One region of the Ornithinibacillus xuwenensis genome, then DNA from elsewhere that is predicted to be linked to it. Evidence: riboswitches for the same ligand, from Rfam matches in the RefSeq annotation. Region 1 holds a riboswitch; each other region holds the start of a gene.
The links. A riboswitch is a leader RNA that binds a small molecule or an ion and turns the genes downstream of it on or off. The one in region 1 is predicted to bind S-adenosylmethionine.
Positions count from the first base shown of each region.

Region 2: another riboswitch for S-adenosylmethionine. It lies ahead of ABC228_RS14470 (methionine ABC transporter ATP-binding protein); the one in region 1 lies ahead of ABC228_RS13790 (methionine ABC transporter ATP-binding protein).
Region 3: another riboswitch for S-adenosylmethionine. It lies ahead of ABC228_RS11525 (cyclase family protein); the one in region 1 lies ahead of ABC228_RS13790 (methionine ABC transporter ATP-binding protein).
Region 4: another riboswitch for S-adenosylmethionine. It lies ahead of ABC228_RS08395 (PLP-dependent aspartate aminotransferase family protein); the one in region 1 lies ahead of ABC228_RS13790 (methionine ABC transporter ATP-binding protein).

Region 1 is NZ_JBDIML010000004.1:215,700-221,230, reverse strand. Features, by position in the region: gene ABC228_RS13815 (sodium:solute symporter family protein) at 1-229, shown strand, start outside; gene ABC228_RS13810 (SOS response-associated peptidase) at 281-949, opposite strand; gene ABC228_RS13805 (glutaminase) at 962-1,957, opposite strand; gene ABC228_RS13800 (MetQ/NlpA family ABC transporter substrate-binding protein) at 2,106-2,927, opposite strand; gene ABC228_RS13795 (methionine ABC transporter permease) at 2,968-3,639, opposite strand; gene ABC228_RS13790 (methionine ABC transporter ATP-binding protein) at 3,641-4,645, opposite strand; SAM riboswitch class I at 4,754-4,859, opposite strand; gene ABC228_RS13785 (pyridoxal phosphate-dependent aminotransferase) at 4,972-5,531, opposite strand, start outside.
Region 2 is NZ_JBDIML010000005.1:72,707-78,237, reverse strand. Features, by position in the region: gene ABC228_RS14490 (arsenate reductase family protein) at 77-439, shown strand; gene gcvH (glycine cleavage system protein GcvH) at 510-893, shown strand; gene ABC228_RS14480 (toprim domain-containing protein) at 1,032-1,385, shown strand; gene ABC228_RS14475 (thioredoxin family protein) at 1,405-1,719, shown strand; SAM riboswitch class I at 1,800-1,912, shown strand; gene ABC228_RS14470 (methionine ABC transporter ATP-binding protein) at 2,010-3,032, shown strand; gene ABC228_RS14465 (methionine ABC transporter permease) at 3,025-3,693, shown strand; gene ABC228_RS14460 (MetQ/NlpA family ABC transporter substrate-binding protein) at 3,784-4,599, shown strand; gene ABC228_RS14455 (alpha/beta hydrolase) at 4,708-5,531, opposite strand, start outside.
Region 3 is NZ_JBDIML010000003.1:414,925-420,455, forward strand. Features, by position in the region: gene ABC228_RS11520 (hypothetical protein) at 1-2,819, opposite strand, end outside; SAM riboswitch class I at 2,974-3,075, shown strand; gene ABC228_RS11525 (cyclase family protein) at 3,160-3,918, shown strand; gene ABC228_RS11530 (5-methyltetrahydropteroyltriglutamate--homocysteine S-methyltransferase) at 3,941-5,044, shown strand; gene rbsB (ribose ABC transporter substrate-binding protein RbsB) at 5,088-5,531, opposite strand, start outside.
Region 4 is NZ_JBDIML010000002.1:513,860-519,390, reverse strand. Features, by position in the region: gene ABC228_RS08410 (short-chain dehydrogenase) at 1-413, shown strand, start outside; gene megL (methionine gamma-lyase) at 415-1,599, opposite strand; gene rarD (EamA family transporter RarD) at 1,803-2,714, shown strand; SAM riboswitch class I at 2,783-2,900, shown strand; gene ABC228_RS08395 (PLP-dependent aspartate aminotransferase family protein) at 2,997-4,718, shown strand; gene metX (homoserine O-acetyltransferase MetX) at 4,740-5,531, shown strand, end outside.

The DNA of each region.
Region 1 (5,531 bases):
GCGAGGTACAGCTGCTGGCGTCATTGTCAGTGTCGTTATCAGTGCATTACTCGTACTAACACTCGAGTTAACAGGTATGAAGCCATTTAGCTTGGGTTCCGGCATATGGGGTATTCTCGTATCTAGCCTACTATTTGTCGGTGTTAGCCTTCTTACCAAGGCTCCTGAGCAAAAAGCAAATGAGTTTTTAAACCTCGTGAAAAATGCTCGAAAGGAAAAACAAGTATAACGAGAATAAAATCCTATTCCAGAATTATTGGGATAGGATTTTTTACGTCTATTAATCTGCGAATGGTGCAATACACGCTTCATCATTATTTTTTGCTGCATTCACATAGCTTGATACAGAATAGGCAGTTAGATCATCTGGGTCTATCTGTTCTAAGAACGCTTGTGCTTCCTGCGGCTCCATTCGAGAAGGAGCAATCCAGTCATCCTCTTTATCCTTTGGAAGGATAATCGGCATACGATGATGGATTTCTTGCATAAAAGGATTTGCTTCTTTTGTAAGAATGGTGCAGGTAAATAACGCTTTATAGGTATGCTGCCATTTATCCCATAGCCCCGCAAAAGCGAATAGCTTGCGATCCTTTAAATGGATTCGTTTCGGTATTTTTTGGTCATTGATTCGCTGCCATTCATAGAAGCTATCTGCTACGATAAGGCATCGCTTTCTTGACATTAATCCTTTGAAGCTAGGCTTTTCATGTGCCGATTCACTTCGAGCATTTATCATTTTATAGCCTATTTTTTCATCATTTGCCCATGAAGGAACTAATCCCCAACGAAGATATCCCGCTCGCTTTTCTTTTCCATCATGGATAATCGCAAGTACATTTTGTCCTGGTGCAATATTATAGCTTGGATGATAATCAGTAATCTGACGCTCCACATCAAATTCCTCAAGTATATCTAACTCATCTGCTAATAAGGTATATCTTCCACACATAATATCCTCCCATTAAAAAATACTTAGATCCCATTGTGACGCAATATGCTTTAATAGCCGAATTCCGGCTATGCTATTTCCACGGTCTTCCAGTGCAGGGCCAAATACCCCGATTCCACATCCCTCTATAAATGGAAATTGCTGATTCCGTACTCTAGGTGGAGCCACGGCAACAATACCACCTGAAACACCACTTTTCGCTGGAATCCCGACATAGGTAGCGAATTTCCCGGATGCATCATACATCCCACATGTTAGCATTAACGCTTTTGTGATACGAGCTATTTGTCGTGGAATAATCTCCTCTCCGGTATTCGGATCCTCTCCATCACAGGCTAACAGCAATCCGATTTTCGCTAAATCATCCACCGTTACTTCAATCGAGCATTGCTTGAAATAGGTCTCTAATGTTATTTCGAGGTCTTCCTCCAAAAATCCTGTTTCAATCAAATAATAACCGATTGCACGGTTTCTAGCAGAGGATTCGTATTCAGATTGATATACCTCCTGATTCAGACTTGGACGGTAACCAAGCATTTTTTCAAAAAGCATGTAAATGGGCTCGAGCTTTTGTGTAGCGGTATCACCCTCTAGCATCGAAGTAATTGTTAATGCTCCAGCATTAACAAATGGATTAAATGGCTTATTTAAGCTTTTCATTTCCAAATGCATAATCGAATTAAAGGCCTCACCAGTTGGTTCGACGTCGACTCGGTCAAGCACGTAACCAACTCCTCTTTCCATGCATGCTACGATAAAGCTAATTACTTTCGAAATGCTTTGAATGGTAAAGGGTGTATCAACATCCCCTGAACGAATAATCATCCCATTCTTTCCGTGAATTGCCATTCCGAGATGGTGCGGATTTGCTTTTCCTAATATCGGAATATATGATGCGAGCTTTCCTTCCTTTGTATGCTTGCGATAAAAGGAAACCCAATCATCAACATACTCCTGGAGCCATTCTTTATCTAGCTGTGTATTCCAATTTACTGTACCCTGTACCATATTCTCACCTCAGTGTCTCTACTTACTAGTAGTATGCAACATATTCGTAAAGTATAAAAATAAAACGATTACCAAAAAGGCATGAACGCAAAACATTAGCATGTATATCTAATGTTTTGCGTTCCGTTACAAGGTACTCATTCTCACATTATTTGTTTAGCATCCATTCTGGCTTCCCAAAGCCTTGGAACTGTTCATCAATAATGGCTTCAAATTCTTCGGATTCAATTACTTCTTTAATGTCTTTTACGAATTGAGAATCTAAGTCTTCGGTATTCACTACAACGCGGTTACGATAATCATCTGGCATATTTTCTAGAGCAAGTGCATCTAATAAGTCCATTCCTGCTGCCAAAGCAAAGTTACCTGGTACAGCCGCTAAATCCTCACTCTCCACAGCGCGAGGTAATTGTCCCGCTTCTATTTCTACAAAATCAAGATTCTTTGGATTACTTGCGATATCCTTAACAGATGCACGTAATGGATCAACGTCCTCACTTATCGTGATTAACCCTTCGTCTTGTAGCATAATCAGGGTTCTAGCTAGGTTTGTTGGGTCATTTGCAATGACAACTGTACTCCCATCTTCAATTTCATCAATACTATCGAATGTATTGGAATAAAGCCCCATTGGAGCAGTTGGTACACTTATAACCTCTGTTAAATCAAGGTCATTTTCCTCCGCAAATGCTTCTAAATAGATTTTATGCTGGAATAGGTTTGCATCTAAATCACCATTTGCTAAAGCATTATTCGGTTGAACATAGTCACTAAACTCTGTATTGTTTACCTCATAGCCTTTTTCTTCTAATAATGGCGCAATTGCTTTTGTTACCATATCACTATATGGACCTGTAGTCGCCCCGAATTCTATCACCTTTTTCTCACCATTTACCTCTTCCTCAGAACCACATGCAGCAAGCACTGAAATTACTAGTAATGCGATAAGTCCTACTAAATATTTTTTCATTATTTTTCCCCCTACAATTTTATGTGAAATTTTTCATTACTTAGCGCTTGTTAACAGCTTTCGCTAGGAAATCGCCAAGATATTGAATGAATTGTACTAATACGATTAACACAATAACGGTTGCAATCATAACTGTATCGTCATATCGATAGTAGCCGTAACGAATTGCTAAATCTCCAATTCCGCCACCACCAACGGTTCCTGCCATGGCCGAGTATCCGATTAAACTAATACAAGTAATCGTTAACCCACTTATTAGTCCAGGCTTTGTTTCTGGCAATATAATGTCCTTTATAATCATCCAAGGTGATGCACCTGCAGCAATTGCCGCTTCAATCACACCTTTATCAATATCACGAGCTGATGACTCTACTATCCTTGCATAAAAAGGAATCGCCGCAACAGATAACGAAACAGATGCTGCGAGTGGTCCCATCGTCGTGTGGACAAGGAAATCAGTAAATGGTAGTAAGAAGACGAGCAAGATAATAAATGGGACAGAACGGATAAGGTTTACAATAATTCCAACCAATAGCTTAATAAATCGATTTTCTAAAAATAATCCTCGATCTGTTACATACAACAGAATACCTAATGGTAAGCCAAGGATAATGGCTACTAATAGCGAAATACCCACCATTAATAATGTCTCGAAAAAGGCTTTATTTAACTCTGGTAACAACTCTATAATTCTCGCGATAGCATCAGCCATTTTACTGAATCACCTCCACCTGTTCTAAACGTTCCTCTAGGTATCTTATTGCACTAGTAACCTCTAATTCTTCACCTGTTAATTCCATAATAAATATTCCGAGTGGTTTTTCTTGAATATACTCCACTTTACCGTGAAGGATATTACCACTAACCTTAAATTGCTGGAGCATATCCGATACAATTGCTTCACTAGCAAGCTTTCCACGAAATTGCAATTGCACTAATCTACCCGTACATGCTTCAACTAGTTTTGAAGGCAATTCGAAATCTAAGACACTATGAATAAATTGCTTTGTTAATGTTCTCTTAGGCTCTGCAAACAACTCATAGGTTGGTCCCTCTTCTATAATTCTTCCATCCTGCATAACCGCACATCGATTACAGATTTCCTTTACGACTTCCATCTCATGTGTTATCAACACAATTGTGATTCCGAGCTCTTGATTTATCTTTTTTAATAATTTCAGAATTGATTTGGTAGTACTCGGATCTAGTGCAGAGGTAGCTTCATCACAAAGTAGTACCTTGGGGTTATTTGCCAATGCACGGGCAATACTAACCCTTTGCTTCTGTCCACCACTTAATTGCGCTGGATAATGGTCTATCTTATCGGACAATCCAACCAATTCTAGTAATTCCATTACCCGCTCTTTCCGTTTGGTCTTATCGACGCCTGCAGCTTTTAGAGCAAATGCAATATTCTCAAACACCGTTTTAGAGGATACTAGGTAAAAGCCTTGGAAAATCATACCGATGGAAAGCCTCGCCTTTCGTAATGCCTTACTTGAAAGACCAAGTAAATCAACCCCATCCACGATGACTCTTCCTGAGGTTGGTCTTTCTAATACATTCATGCAACGAATCAAGGTACTTTTCCCAGCACCACTATAGCCAACGATGCCGTATATTTCCCCTTTATGTATTCGTAGCGAAACATTATCAACCCCAATAACCTTACCCGATTTTGACGTAAATTCTTTACTGACTTTTTCAACTGAAATCATGTACTCTCACCACACTCCAAGGGTAGGCATTCTGTATACACCTACATTTTTTAACCATAAAAAAGACTCTCTTCCACCTGAAAGAGAGTCATGAATATATTTATTCAATCTTTATCTTCCAGAATGCAAGACATTCTGCAGGAATTAGCACCACTCACGAGGAAGGTTGCTGTGACGTCATCGGGCCTGATCCCTCAGTCACTCTTGATAAGATTTATCATTATTAAATTTTAAGATAGATATTATATTAATCTCGCAATTTGATTTTGTCAATGAATTTTATAAACTTTTACAATCGAATATTTCAGCCTTCTTGAAACACTTCGTTAGAAAATACCTAACCGACCGATTCGCTCTGCCGCTTCTACCAGGCGATCCTCATCGTCCAACAGTCCTAATCGTACATAGCCTTCTCCACTTTCTCCAAATCCATTTCCTGGAGCAACGACTACATGCGCTTTTTCTAGTAATAGGTCTGCAAATTGCTCAGATGTAAATCCCTCTGGAACCGGGAGCCAAGCAAAGAAAGTACCCTTTGGTGCTTCTACCCTCCAGCCAATCTCATGTAATTTTCGAACGAATTTATCTCTTCTTGCTTGATAGGTCTGGACGAGTTCTACCACATTCTGCTGTTCAGCTAATAATGCCTTTGCAGCAGCCTGCTGAATACCACTAAATAAACTAACATATACATGGTCTTGGATAAGATTAATGCTCTCAATTACCGATTGATTACCAACTGCAAATCCAACACGCCAGCCAGCCATATTATAGGTTTTGGAAAGTGTGTACATTTCAACTCCAATTTCCTTTGCACCTTCAGATTGTAGAAAGCTTTGCGGTTTTTCCCCATCAAATCCAATTGCACCGTAAGCAAAATCATGAA
Region 2 (5,531 bases), on a different contig from region 1:
ACGACAAATTACTCCTAATTATCTTATATTTCACAACAAATCATGGTAAAATAGTTGTGAATAAGGAGGGGTGGCTATGGCACTTACATTTTACTGGTATCCAAACTGTGGTACATGTAAAAAAGCAAAGAAATGGTTCGATGAGCATAACGTCGACTATAACAGCATACATATTGTGGAAGAAACACCTTCCAAAGAAATGTTAGAAACATTAATAAATCAGAGTGAACTTCCTGCTAAGAAATTTTTTAATACGAGTGGAAAAAAGTATCGAGAATTGAATATTAAAGAGAAAATACAGGATGCTACTACGGAAGAGATGGCTGCGTTATTAGCAAGTGATGGGATGCTCATTAAACGACCAATTGTAACAGATGGAAATAAAGTAACGGTCGGATTTAGAGAGGAAGACTTTCAGAAGTATTGGTCAACTAAATAAAGCTAAAATACTAGCATAATACAAGCTTAGCTTGTATAGTTAATTTACAATCAAATACGGAGGGATATTAATGAGCTTACCAAACGATCTATTATATTCACAAGAACATGAATGGGTAAAAAAAGAAGGTAATACTGTGCGTATTGGAATTACAGATTTTGCACAGGATGAGCTAGGAGATATCGTGTTTGTCGAACTACCAGAAGTAGGAGAAGAGATAAAAGCTGATGAACCATTTGGTAGTGTTGAATCTGTAAAAACAGTTTCTGAGTTATATGCTCCTGTTAGTGGTAAAATTGTTGAAGTAAATAGCGAGCTTGAAGATAGTCCTGAATCAGTAAATGAATCTCCATACGAAAATGCCTGGATGATTGTATTAGAACTTTCGGATGAATCTGAGCTTGAAAAATTACTTTCACCAGAAGCATATAAAAATCTTATTGAGCAAGACTAACAAATATCATGAAAGCTGGCTTTAACCTTTTCAGGATTAAAGTCAGCTTTATTTGCAGATGAGAATGTATAGCTATGCTAAAAACGGGCAATCTCTTCCTTCGGCCGCCTATTTTCTAACCACTGAGGGGGATCTATCATGAAACATCTTAATGATCGAGTGATAATAGTTGAAGGATTAACAGATAAAAAACAACTAGAGAAGGTTATTGACGATCAAGTTACCATTATTTGTACTAATGGAACGTTCGATGTGGAGCGTTTTGATGAATTGCTAGAGTCCTATCAATTGGATGAAAAAGACGTTTATATTTTAGTGGACGAGGATCATTCTGGAATGAAGCTCCGTAAACAGCTTGCATTAGAGCTTCCTCATGCTGAACACATTTATGTGAGTAGTGAATATCGTGAGGTAGCAGCAACTCCGGAACGTATTTTAGCAATGCTGCTACTTGGGAAGCAAATTGCTGTTAACCCTCTCTATTTAGTTTAGCTTACAAGTAGGTGATTTTTTGCAAGAAGTTACAACGGATACATTACAAGAGCGAGAATATTTAATCTATATATACACACCATTTTGTGGCACTTGTCAGGTGGCTAAGACAATGCTTGATAAGATAGAATCGGTACATAAACAGGATATTTTTTATAGGATGAATGCATCCCTGTATCCTGATTTTATGCGAGATAATAAGATTGAAAGTGTCCCGTGTCTCCTCATCAAAAAGGAGAATAAAGTTCAGGAGAAGGTATATGCATTTCACTCGATACCAAATATTTATCGTTATCTATTTAACTATCAACCTGAATTGTTTAACGAAAAATAATAAATAATTTATAGAATGGTATTGACACAAAAAGTGCACGATGCTATAGTTAGTTTTATCAAAAATCGAATAATGATTAACTCTTATCCAGAGCGGTGGAGGGAAAGGCCCTATGATACCGCGGCAACCTTCAAACTTTTAGTTTGAAAAAGGTGCCAAGTCCTACAAAGCATTTTGCTTTGAAAGATGAGAGAACGTGAAGATATAATTTATTACGTCTTTCTGTTCTCTTACAGAAAGGCGTTTTTTTATTGGTTTTTGTACACATTATAGGTAGAGGAGGGATGTTTGTGATATCGATAGAAGGACTTTCGAAAGTATTTCGGCTTAAGCAAAAAAATATTACTGCTGTAGATGACATGAGCTTAACCATACATGATGGCGATATATTTGGGGTAATTGGTTATAGTGGAGCTGGAAAGAGTACATTTATTAGGCTATTGAATCGGTTAGAAGAACCGACGAATGGTAAAATAACGATCCATGGCGAAGAGATAACAGCCATGAGTAAAAAAAAACTTCGAATTGCTAGGCAAGATATAGGAATGATTTTCCAGCATTTTAATTTACTTTGGTCTAGGACGGTAAGTGAAAATATTGCTTTTCCACTTGAAATCGCAGGCGTACCGATGGAAGAAAGAAAGAAACGGGTTAGTGAATTAGTTGATTTAGTTGGGTTAAAAGGAAGAGAGAATGCTTATCCTGCCCAGCTTAGCGGAGGTCAGAAGCAACGAGTTGGTATTGCGAGGGCTTTGGCGAATAATCCGAAGGTACTATTGTGTGACGAAGCAACCTCTGCTCTAGACCCAGAAACCACGGATTCCATATTAGATTTACTCGTCGATATCAACGAACGATTAGGCTTGACTATTATTCTCATTACACATGAAATGCATGTAATTCGAAAAATTTGTAATCGTGTTGCGGTTATGGAGAACGGAAAAGTTGTCGAGCAAGGTGAAGTATTAGATGTTTTCTTAAAACCGAATAAGCCTGTTACGAGAAAATTCGTTGAGCAAGTAATGGGAGATCCTGATGGTGATCATAATCAGTTATTAGAGGTTTATTCAAGTGGTCTGGTAGTTCGATTACATTTTGTTGGTGAGTCTGCAAACCAAGCACTAATCAGTAAGATTTCTAGGGAGTTTCAAATAGAAGTCAATATCTTACAAGGAAAGATTACACAAACCAAGCTTGGAGCTTATGGTACGTTGATTGTTCAAATCAACGGTGAGCCTAATGAAATAAACAATACCATTGGCTTTATTAAAGAAGAAACCTCAGTTGAAGTGGAGGTTTTGACACATGCTTAAGGAATTATTTCCAAATGTCGTTTTGGAGGATTTAATCGTAGCAACTGGAGAAACGTTCTATATGACGTTATTGGCTCTGGTAGGAACTGTGATTTTTGGTGTATTACTAGGACTATTACTATACCTAACTTCAAATGGTGGTCTTTGGCAAAACAAAGGAGTAAATCTTATTGTTGCTTCCGTAGTAAATATTTTTAGAGCAATACCGTTTATCGTATTAATTCTGTTATTAATTCCATTCACCAAGATGCTAATTGGTACAATTAGAGGTCCGAATGCTGCCTTACCAGCATTGATTATAGGTTCAGCACCTTTTTATGCGAGGTTAGTAGAGATAGGTTTACGTGAAGTAAATAAAGGTGTAATTGAAGCAGCGCAATCCATGGGGGCAAAAACAAAAACAATTATTTTTAAAGTTTTGTTGCCGGAATCGATGCCGGCCCTTGTCTCCGGAATAACCGTCACAGCCATTGCTTTAATAGGATATACAGCTGTTGCAGGAGTTATCGGGGCAGGTGGACTAGGGGATTTTGCTTATTTCCATGGTTTTATGCGTCGTGATTTTGATGTCGTATTTGTTTGTACCGTACTAATTGTGATTATTGTTTTTATATTCCAATTTATTGGTGATTTCATAACGAATAAGATGGATAAAAGATAATAAAGAAAGAGGTAAGTGTCCATTTGCAATTCCAAATGATTGAACGCTTTATAGCTAGACACAAAAACTAAAAAAAGGGAGATATTATTCATGAAGAAATTATTATTTGTATTATCTATATTGTTTGTAGGTTTATTGGCCGCTTGTGGTGATGAAGAGGAAGTAATAAAAATTGGTGCAACAAGTACGCCCCATGCAGAAATTTTAGAAGAAGCTAAGCCAATTCTTGAAGAAGAAGGTATAAAAATTGAAATTGAAGAGTATTCCGATTATAGCTTACCAAATCTTGACTTAAATGAAGGTACTATCGACGCAAATTATTTCCAACATATTCCATTTTTTGAAGATGAAACAACTGATCCTGACAAAGCATATGATTTAGTTAACTTAGGTGGTATTCATGTAGAACCAATGGGGATTTATTCAAAAGGTATTACTAGTGTTGATGAAATTCCAGAGGGTACTGAAGTAATTATTAGCCGAAATGTTCCAGATCATCTTCGTATCTTATCATTGTTTGAAGCAGAAGGATTAATTACCTTAGCTGATGATATTGATGAAACCAATATCACAGAAGATGTTATTGTTGATAATCCATTAAACCTTAAATTTCTATTTGGTGAAGTTAGCCCAGAATTTTTAATTGAAGCTTATAATTCTGAAGAAAATACACTTGTTGCAATCAATACCAATTACGCAATTGAGGGTGGCTTATCCCCTCTTGAGGATGCTTTATTTATCGAAGGTGCAGAGTCTAATTATGTAAACATTATTGCTGCACGTTCAGAGGATAAAGATAATGAGGAATTAAAGAAAATTGTAGAAGTACTTCAATCAGAGGAAATTCAAAACTTTATCAAGGAGAATTATGATGGAGCAGTTGTGCCTGTAGGTGGTAATAACTAAAGCAAGTAGAAAAACCAGTAAATGTATCCACGTTTACTGGTTTTTTTAGATTAGAGAACATGAAAGAAATTATTTACATATTTGTACGCTTAGCAATTCAAACATTTTTCAAGTACGATCGAATTCCAGCATTCTCTTCTGCCACTTCAAGGCCTGTTCTTCTTTCCCTACTTTTTCGTAAATCTCGATTAAACATTCATAAAGTTCAATGTCTGGTATTACTTGAATAGCTTTTTTTAATTGATGAATAGCAACCATATCTTGATTTAGTCTTTTATAATGAAGAACATTCCACAGTATAAGATCAATTAAATCTTCTTCTATTTGAGTACATAATTCTAAGAACCAGTCGGTGGCATGGGATTCTTCAAAAAGCCGCTTTGGAAGCGAAAGAATGATTTGATCAATAAGATTCTGCCGTTTTTGAGGGGTAAATTCATGCTGTGCTTCTTGAATTTGTTCGATCAAGGTAGTCGCATCACATTTAATTTCTCCTTGAAGATAGACATGTGAGCCGTTTACCACTAAAAATGAGTAGTTACTTTCAGGAATGGTTAATAGTTTCCGTAGATGGGATAGATATACACGTAAATTTCCCTTGGCTTGTTGTATTGGTAGTTCTGGCCATAGTGCCTCACAAATATGCTCCCTCGTTGTAGATCGATTTATTAAAAGGAAAAACAATAATTGTTTTGCAAATCTTTTGTTCCAACCATTTCCACTTGGTTTACCTTGAATGCTTACATGAAAATGTTCTAGCATTTTTACTTGTAACTGCTTGTGAGCTTGCAGCTGATGCAGCCATTCGTTTTGAATTTGGCTTACATATGCTAGCATTGATTCATCTACTTCACGGATGAAGGTATCCGTTACAGCAGGTGAATCATGTTGCTCTGTGACAAAGTCATTGACAATTTGGGCTATCAGTTTTG
Region 3 (5,531 bases), on a different contig from region 1:
AAATACATTGATTGATAGAGGACCATTCCTAACAAAGTTAATAGAATTCCAAAGAACGCATACGCTACAAGTTGGAAATGCTCATCAAACTGATCACTATAGCTTATAACTGCTGCAAAAATCATTAATAGAGTAAAAATTGAAAAAGAATCCCAAGCTAATCGATGGAATAGGTACAGAACAAAAATTGCGTAAATTAAGGTCGGAATAAACATTTCCAATTCATATGGATAGATTGTTAAAAAGCTTAAAATACCAATATTTGAAAAAGGAATTAGATAATAAGCGATCCGCTTTCTCCAGCCTTCATCCGAAATAATCCAACCAATCGCCATCGCAATACTTGAAATCAAGAATGTATAAGGAATTTCATCATATAAATCAAGCTTGATAAATAATAATAATAAAATTACCCAAAATGTTGTAAATCCTGCATATAAGAACGTAATAATTGTCCAATCTGATTTAACGTATTTCACCGATAAAGCATACACGATTGTTGCAATAATAAAGGACCAAATAGCATCCTCTCCGTTGATTAACAAACTAATCATGAGAGCGTGTGGAAGATAGATTTGACCTACCCATTGATATGCCTTCATCAATTGTTCGTCTTTTTTCCCAATAATAATTCCCGTTCCTAATAATAAAATTGCTCCTATAATAAATTCAAACCATTCAAATGCAGCTGGAATATTCGCTAGTTCTGTATGCATAGCCACTAGTATATTTAGATAGAATAATAGTGATAATCCACTAATAACATACGGAATAGCTGACCAATCAGTCCTCTTATACAGTAGATATGCCATTCCAATTCCACCTAGAGAAATGAAGACCTTTACGATAGAATCGGTTTCCATTGCAAGGCTTATAAGAATCCCTAGACCATAGAACATTTGAGCTATAAAGAAGCTGTGATTAGCAAATTTTGTTTGTCGTAAAGCCTTCCAAACATAGCTAATAATTAGTACAACGATGCTTCCAAGGATGACTCCTTCTTGATTAAATGGAGACATCACAAATAATGAGTCCATTGTCACCACTAATTCACTATATAACGCTGTAATCGCTAACGCTAATGCTACTGCATGTATCCAGGTTGTAAATAATTTGAATGCTGCTCGCGGCTCGTATCGATGTGTTACGATACTGAGAATACTTACTAGCAATAGCATTATACTCTGTTCAATTGCATTCGTTTGAGACAAGCCAATTAATAGACTTAGAAGCATCGCAATCCCACTAATATCTCTAGAGCTCTGTTTGATTGCACCTAAGAATGAGCCTCCTACCAAACATCCTACTAGGATATAGAAACTAAATGCCAAAACAAAGAATGGTAACGTAACCGTTTCATATCCAATCCAATCCTTCCCAAGCATCGCTAACTCATATAACGCACTAATAAAGAAAATGGGGCTTAAGTACGTAAATAATGTATTAGTTACAGACTTCACCAAGTACGTAAAATTAAGGGCAATGATGATATACGCGATAACTAAAACGATAGACGGATCATTTATTCGTAATATAATTCCCTCAAAACTAATATATAAGAATGCTAGTGACGATACGATTGCACTTGTTACATGAAATACAGTTTGAAGTGATTTTGTATCCTTAATCATCCTTGGAATTAAAATGAAAATTATTCCAAGAAATGCATATGCTATTTCCTCAACACCAGCAAGCATGGAATTTTCAATTAGCTGATAGGCACCATACACAAGCATTGCTGTAAATACAAAATGATAGGACTTGTGATTGGTAACGTAAATCATCGAAAAATAAATAATAGCTGTTAATAATAGATTCGCGCTATACATTAGTTCATGATCATAGAAAACTAGCATGAGCAATGTAGAAAGAATTAAGTTTGCTTGAATAAATGGGATAAATTCCTTTGTAAACACCTTCAGATTTGGATTTTCTCTGACACCACGATATCCAAGAATTAATAATCCATTGTAAAGCATAATTCCGAGATAGAACCCGTCAACTGGGAGATATAGTGCTGCTATTAGTAATCCGATAAATACACTAATAAACACATATGAAAACCAAACAAATAGTCGTGATGCTAGTCTAAAAGCAAAGAATATATATATTGGTAACACAACAAGTGTTCCGATTGCACCAAATAAGTATTTCCCTTCGCCAGAGAAGGATAAATATGTACCAAATAATTCAAAATACCCTGCTGATACAATCACGATTGGGAGAAATAAACTTCCTAGGATTAAGAAAGCAAGCGCTGTTTTCTTAATATGTAGTACTCGATTCGTTAACCATGCCAATCCAAAAAACAGCACCGAAACAAGTGAGATTAAGCCTGTCTTAGTCCAATTCCCAAGTGTTTCCCAGGTACTAGTAGCGAGTACGAGACCTCCTAACAAAAGTAGAATAACACCTAAGTTAAGTGCCCACGTAATATTCCGTTCTCGAACCTGTTGAGCTGTCAATGGATCCTTCTGCTTGGGAGCCATAACCGGTCGTGGCGCTAAACCACTCGATGTCTCTTGCTCTTGGCTTACAGGATCCAACTGCTGTCTAACTTGTGACTTGTTCTCCTTTATCGATTGATTCAATTGTGGCTCTTGAGATTTTTGTTGATTAATTGGTTGTTGCTGTTCAATTGGTGTTTTTTGTTGTACTGCTGGTCTTTGTTGTTCCACTTTCGGTATTGTCGTATAATACTTCGCATGCGCATTGATGATTCGTGCTGCCAAATTTAAAGTTACGTAATTTGCCTTCACCAGCTTATGTAGTTCTTCTCTGAATATCTCACGTCTTTCATCCGCGTTTAACGGAGCCATCCTATTCCCACCTTTGTTCATCAATTTTCTGCTAAGATAATCATAACAGTATATTATGTCATATTCATCATAATTTTCATTTTCTTGGAAATTTCTTCTTGACATCGTAATATCACGAGTGTAGATTATATACTAACAATTAAATTACCGATAATTCTTATCCAGAGAGGTGGAGGGACTGGCCCTTTGAAGCCTCGGCAGCGGACTCTTAAGAGTACTGTGCCAATTCCAGAAGCGTAATGCTTGAAGATAAGAAGAGATAGCGAGATTTGTATGTTAACCTCTTCTTATTTTTAAGAAGAGGTTTTTTAGTTGTTCAAAAATAAAATGAGGTGATTGTATGACTAAGAATAACTTGCAAACGGTAAACGAGTTACGAACAGCTATCAACGTTCTAAAAGAAAAGAAGTGGATTGACTTAACCCATACGTTTGGGCCAACTTCTCCACATTTTTCAGCATTTGAATCAGCAGAATTCAAAACTCTATTTACACATGAGGATGGCTTTTTTGCACAAAGTTTTACTATTCCTGGACAATATGGAACCCATTTGGATGCCCCAATTCACTTTGTTCAGAACAAACGTTATTTGGAAGAATTAGAGCTAAAGGAACTTGTATTACCATTAATAGTGATCGATAAGTCCAAAGAAGCTGCTTTAAATAATGACTTTACGTTATCAGTAGATGATATCCTTCAGTTTGAAGCTGAAAATGGAAAAATTGAACCTGATACGTTTGTTGCGCTTCGAACTGACTGGAGCAAACGATGGCCCAATCATGATTTATTCAATAATAAAGATTCTAATGGAAATCCGCATGCACCTGGATGGGGCATAGATGCCTTACAATTTTTATTTGAAGAAAGACAAATTAAAGCTATTGGCCATGAAACGTTTGATACTGACTCAGCTGTTGACTACCGAAAGAATGGTGCACTATTAGGAGAGTATTATGTACTAGAACAAGATACATATCAAGTAGAATTACTAACAAATTTAGATAAATTACCTGCAAATGGTGCAGTCATCTTTAATATCGTACCAAAAGTTGAAAAAGCGTCTGGCTTCCCAGTACGTTCATTTGCATTACTACCATAATATATAGAAAGAAGGAATAATGATGAGCAAAATAAAGAATAAAGTACCCTTTCGAGCAGACCACGTTGGAAGCTTATTAAGACCAAATAATTTACTAAAAGCAAGAAAAAAATTTAACAATGGAACTATTTCTGCAAGTGAACTCCGGGATGTAGAGACTACGGAAATCAAACGCATTGTTGATAAGCAAATTGAAGTTGGGCTAGAGCTTGTAACCGATGGTGAATTCCGACGTTCTTGGTGGCACTTAGACTTTTTGGAGAATCTTAATGGATTTGAGGGTTTTGTACCTGAAAGAGGTATTCTATTTGAAGGGATAGAAACCGAACCATATGATGTACGCAACATTGGAAAAATCTCGTTTAATCCAGATCACCCTTTTATAAGAGATTTTATTGAATTCAATGAAATTGTTGGTGGGAGAGCAGTTGCAAAACAAACCATACCTAGTCCTAATCAGCTTTTTCACCGAGGAATTCGAAATATCGCTGTATACCCTAATATAGATGAATATGCTGATGATATTATTCATGCCTATCGTGATGCTTTACGAGCATTCTATGATGCTGGTGTAAGGTATTTACAATTTGATGATGTGTATATTGCAGGCTTAAACACGGAAAATTTAATAGCATATGAGCAAGAGCTGACAAGAGAAGAATTGATAGACTTAGCTCTGCGGGTGGTAAATGGCGTACTGGAAGATAAACCCGAGGATTTATATGTTACGACACATTTATGCCGCGGAAACTACGAATCTAGATGGGCATTTGAAGGTAGTTATGCATTTATCGCTCCTACGTTATTTGCTAAAGAAAAGGTTAATGGATTTTTCTTAGAATACGATGATGAGCGTTCGGGTACCTTCAAACCGTTAGATTATATTCCTTCAGATGGAGCAAGAGTCGTACTAGGTTTAGTAACTTCCAAATTTGGCGAATTGGAGGAGAAAGCATACATTAAACAACGAATTCATGCAGCTACTGAATTTGTTCCACTCGAACAATTATGCTTAAGTCCTCAATGTGGTTTTTCCTCTACACATCACGGAAATAAATTATCTGAGGAAGAACAGTGGGCAAAATTAAAATTTATAGTTGATATAGCAAAGGAAGTTTGGAATTAAAAATAAAACAACAGGTCAACCACTTCAGGCTGACCTGTTGTTATTATTGTGATACTAATTCTAGTTCAACAGGAATAAATTCTTCTACTGTTTCGCCGCTTACCACTTTACCCGCAGCATCAACAGCATATTCTCCAATTAGAGCGGGTTGCTGTGCAATAGTAGCATCTAATCTACCTTCGTCTACAGCAGCAACTGCATCATCAGTTGCATCAAATCCTACTACAATTACGTCTTCTAATAATCCTTGTGCATCAAGGGCTTCAAGTGCACCTAATGCCATTTCATCGTTATGAGCGAATACTGCATTAATGCCGTCTGTACTTTGGATAATATTTTCCATTACAGTTAGGCCTTCACTTCGGTCAAAATTAGCTGTTTGGTTTGCAACCACTTCAATGCCATCAATCGCATCTACAATATTGTGGAATCCTTCTCCACGTTCACGTGTTGCAGAAGCCCCAGGTATACCTTCTAGTTCTACTAT
Region 4 (5,531 bases), on a different contig from region 1:
ACCCAAAAAGAATCCATTCCATTCCGGTTGATTATCACGATGATGATGCCTTGAAACGAAATGTACGAGACACAATAAATCAAGTTGGACATAGTCCTGATTTGATTGTAAGCTGGATTCATAATTCGGCCCCAAATGCGCTATCTCTCATTTTACAAGAAGTAGACTGCCGAGTAGAACCATGGAGATTAATTCATGTTCAAGGTAGCTCATCGTTCTTTGTAAAAGAAAACACGCCTGTACCAAAAGCTTGTGCGTACAGACGTGTCTATTTAGGCTTTGTAATGGAAGAACAAGGGTCTAGATGGCTATCGCATGAAGAAATAGCAACTGGCATTATTAAAGTAATCAAGCATGATTATCAAGAGACCGTAATTGGCACGTTAAAGCCTTGGAGTAAGCGCCCAATTTAATTTATAGTGTATCTAATGCTTGCTCCAAATCTGCCCAAATATCTTGCCATGCTTCCAGTCCAACTGATAATCGTATTAACTGGTCGGTTATTCCCATATCATGCCTGGAAGCCTCCGGTACTACTGCATGTGTCATGGTTGCTGGATGTTCAATCAACGTTTCTGCGTCTCCAAGGGATACAGCTATTTTTAGGAACATTAGATTATTTAGGAAACCTTGGGCATCTGATTTAGTGCCCTTTATTTCAAACGAAATCACACCCCCACCTCGCTTCATCTGCTTTTGCATGATGGCGTAATCCGGATGTATTTCATCATTTGGATAATACACATTCGCTACCTTTGGATGAGCTTTTAGTCGTTTATATATTTCCTCAGCATTGTCACAATGGCGGTCCAATCGAACCGGTAATGTTTTTAATCCCCTTATGAGTAACCAAGCATCAAATGGTGACATCACACCACCATAATCCTTTAGTGTTGTTTTGGCAACCCCATCTAAAAAGTCTTTTTTCCCTACAGCTAACCCTGCAATAACATCACCATGCCCACCGATATACTTTGTGGCACTATGAATAACCACATCACAACCAAGATTCAATGGATTCTGTAGATATGGCGATGCAAACGTATTATCTACCACTACTGGAATGGCATGTTCCTTTGCAACCTCTGCCACCATCTCCAAATCAATTAATTTCATGGTCGGATTAATTGGTGTTTCCACATAGATACAGGTCGTTTCAGGTTTTATTTTTGAGCGTATTTCGTCCTTCGATTCCATACCTGAAAAATCATGTGTAATCTGATACTTTTCTTCCATCAATTTTAATAGTCCATACGTACAACCATAAAGTCCTGAGGAACATAATATATGATCATTTGCCTTCGTTAGCGCTACTAAAATAGCAGAAACTGCAGCCATTCCAGATCCAAATGCAAGGCCTCGTTCCCCATTTTCAAGTGCAGCAATTCTTTCTTCTAATACTGCCACCGTTGGATTACCTAATCTAGAATAAATATACCCATCTTCCTCACCCGCAAATCTTCTTTCTCCTTGCTCTGCAGAGTCAAATGTATAGGTTGAAGTTTGAAACAATGGTGTAGAAAGACTTCCAAGCATATCCTTTGATTGATATCCTTCATGAATAACAGCTGTTTCCATATGCTTATAATTACGTTTCATGTATTTTTCCTCCTATAAAGCGGAATCTATTACTATCATATTCTATTATGCTATTTTTTGAAAGCGTTTTCTTTTTTTTGTTCCTTAAAGCCTTTTTATTGCCTTTTCGATAAAAGCATTCTAAAATGAGTTTATTTCAATCGAATCATCACCGTATACATACAGGAATATCAAATAAAAATTATTATAAATGAGGGTTGGCCATGGAACAGAATAATGAAAGACTTGGCATTATGTATACTGCTGGAGCATATATCATTTGGGGATTTTTGCCGATATATTGGAAGTTAATTAGTGAGGTATCTGCTGGCGAAATTTTAGCATATCGAATTATCTGGTCTTTTCTATTTATGGTTTTTATCGTCCTTTCACTTCGTAAATGGCCTGGCTTTATTCAAGAGCTTAAGCGTATTCTGAAGAATAAAAAGAAATTAATCAGTATTACACTTGCTTCGATTGTTATAAGCTTAAATTGGTTAACCTACATTTGGGCAGTAAATAGTGACCATGTCATTCAAGCAAGTCTTGGCTACTACATCAACCCTTTGGTCAGTATTTTATTAGCGATTATTGTATTAAAGGAAAAGCTCACGAAAAGCCAAACCATTTCCGTCGTCTTAGCAGGTATTGCAGTTTTTTACCTGACGATTAGCTATGGCGTATTTCCCTGGGTATCATTACTGTTAGCAGTCTCATTTGCACTATATGGTTTGTTTAAAAAAGTAGTAGATATCCCCGCCATGTACGGTTTAACAATCGAAACCATGATTATCACGCCCGTAGCACTAGTTTATGTATTGCTGTTACCAGAGGGGACTTTTTCGTTCCAACAGATTACTTCTTTTGAAAGCCTTATGTTAATTGGTGCGGGAATTGTTACTGCAGTCCCATTATTAATGTTTGCCAGTGGAGCGAAAAGAATTCCATTGGCGATGGTTGGGTTCCTACAATATATTGCGCCAACATTAATGCTTATTATTGGTGTATTTCTGTATCACGAGACCTTCTCGACTGAACATATGGTATCGTTTGGATTGATATGGTTAGCACTTCTTATTTATTTGGGATCTGTATATCGGTTCCCCGTTCGAAAAATGAAAACACATGAAAAATAATTTTTAAAAATATATTGACATGTAATTTGAACATAGCTAATATAATACTCAATAAATGAATAGTTAGTCTCTTATCAAGAGCGGTGGAGGGAATAGGCCCTATGAAGCCCGGCAACCTTAGGTGAAAGTTTTACTTTCCTTAAAAGGTGCTAAATCCTACAGGTCACAAGATCTGGAAGATAAGAGGAGGAACGGTTACATATACGCACCCTCTTCTTAGGAAGAGGGTTTTTTATTTCCCCCTCTCCCTCCAGTCTAAAACTAGTTAAGGAGGAATTTTTGATGACCAATTTTTATGTTGATCAACCCGAAACAATTTTACTTCACGGCGGACAGGTGCCTGATCCAACTACTGGTTCAAGAGCTGTACCTATCTACCAAACCACGTCCTATGTTTTCCGAGACACCGAGCATGCACAGAATTTATTTGGACTAAAAGAACCCGGTAATATTTATTCGCGGATTATGAATCCAACTGTTGATGCCTTTGAGCAGCGGGTTACACTTCTTGAGGATGGTGTAGCAGCAGTTGCAACTTCATCTGGTATGGCCGCAATTACGCTAGCGATTTTAAATATTGCTGGTGTTGGCGACGAAATTATTGCTGATAGTAATCTGTATGGTGGCACGTATAATCTTTTTGCCAAAACCTTACCAAAATACGGTATTAATGTCCTATTCGTAGATGGTACCAAGCCAGAGGAGATTAAAGATGCCATTTCCGATAAAACAAAAGCAGTATTTGGGGAAATTATTACAAATCCCAGCTTAAATGTATTTGATGTCGAGCAAGTCGCTTCCATCTGTCATGAGGCACATGTTCCGCTTATTATTGATAATACCTTTGGTACACCATTACTGTCGAAGCCGCTAACATGGGGAGCAGATGTTGTTGTACATTCTGCAACGAAATGGATTGGCGGCCATGGTACATCTATTGGTGGGATTGTCGTAGATGGTGGACGATTTGATTGGAATCATGAACGCTTCCCAGAATTTACAGAACCGGATGAAAGCTATCATGGGTTACGCTATGCTGATGTCGGTCCTGCAGCATACGCTACCAAGCTCCGCGTTCAGCTTTTACGTGATATCGGTGCTTGCTTAAGTCCACAAAATGCTTTCTTATTACTACAAGGCTTAGAAACATTACATTTACGAATCGAACGCCATACTGAAAATGCGAAGCTTGTTGCAGATTATCTACAGGACCACCCTGCCGTAGAATGGGTTAATTACCCGGGTCTTGAGAGTCACCCTTCTCATGAGCTTGCAAAAAAATACTTAAATGGTGGTTTTGGCTCCATGATAACGTTTGGGATTACTGGTGGAAGGGAAGCTGGTAGAAAAGTTATTGACTCAATTAAGCTGTGGTCACATGTAGCAAATGTTGGCGATGCGAAATCTCTGATTATACATCCTGCATCTACCACACATCAACAACTAGGTTCAGAGGACCTGAAAAAAAGCGGTGTGACAGAAGAACTGATACGGCTTTCTGTTGGAATTGAAGCTGCAGCGGATATCATCCAAGATTTAGAACAAGCGATTGTTAGTGCTACGAATATAGCCAGTCTTACAAACGAATCCAATAATTCCATCATCAAATGGGTTTTACATTCTCCTTTTGACAGAAGTAATGGATCTATCCGTCAGAAAGTAATCGCCGTTCTGGATGACACTAACAAGCAAGCGTTCAAAGAAACAATCAGTCATTTAAGACTAGTAGGCTACCACGTTATCGAAGCTAGTAAATCAAACCTTATCGCTATTCAGGATGAAGTTGATGTCGTTCTTGTTCATGAGCAAGCATTACCGCCTTCTGCAATTGAGGATTTTATTAATAAACAAGTTAAAATTCTGTGGGTCGAAAATCCCAGTCCATCTGATTCTGTATTACAAAATGCCGAAGCTGCTGGTATCACTGCAATCTCAAATAAATCTATTATCCAGGAACTTTTGAAACTTCGTGGAATTAATGAGCAGCCTGTCCATATTTCGTAAATGAATGAAGGAGTGGTACGATTGGTCAACACCTCGAACATCCTAACAAAAATCGGTGAAGTAAGTATTGGTCCACTCCAATTAGAATCTGGTCATTTTTTGCCTGAGGTATCCTTAACATATGAACGAGTAGGGCCACAGGACGCACCAATTATCCTAGTTTGCCACGCACTAACTGGGAACCATTTAACGGTCGGTTACCCGAAAAAACCAGGCTGGTGGAATGGACTTATTGGACCTAATCAATACATTGATACTGCAAAATATCAGGTTATTACCTTTAATGTTCTTGGTGGATGCAATGGATCTACAGGACCTCTATCAATTAATCCAATTACAGAGGAGCCTTATTGCGCTTCCTTCCCTACCATTACAATTCGGGATATGGTTCATGCACAATTTGCAGCATTGCAGCAATTAGATATAAAAGAAATCTATGCTGTTGTTGGTGGATCATTAGGTGGCATGCAGGCATTAGAATGGGGCCTGCTCTATCCAGATCTTTTAAACAAGCTAATTATACTTGCCGCTACTCCAACCCTATCCGACTATGGAATTGCGTATAACCATATAGCGAAACAAGCAATTACAAACGATCCCTTATGGCTGGATGGCTATTATCAATCTTCTAGTGAAATTCGTGGACTAGAGATTGCTAGAATGATTGGAATGGTAACCTATCGAAGCTCGGATTTATTTTCAGAGCGATTTAATCGCAAGGAAACAGAGAGTGGCTATTCCGTTACATCATACCTTGACTATCAAGGTGAAAAACTATCCAATCGTTTTGATGCGAATAGCTATCTTTGCTTA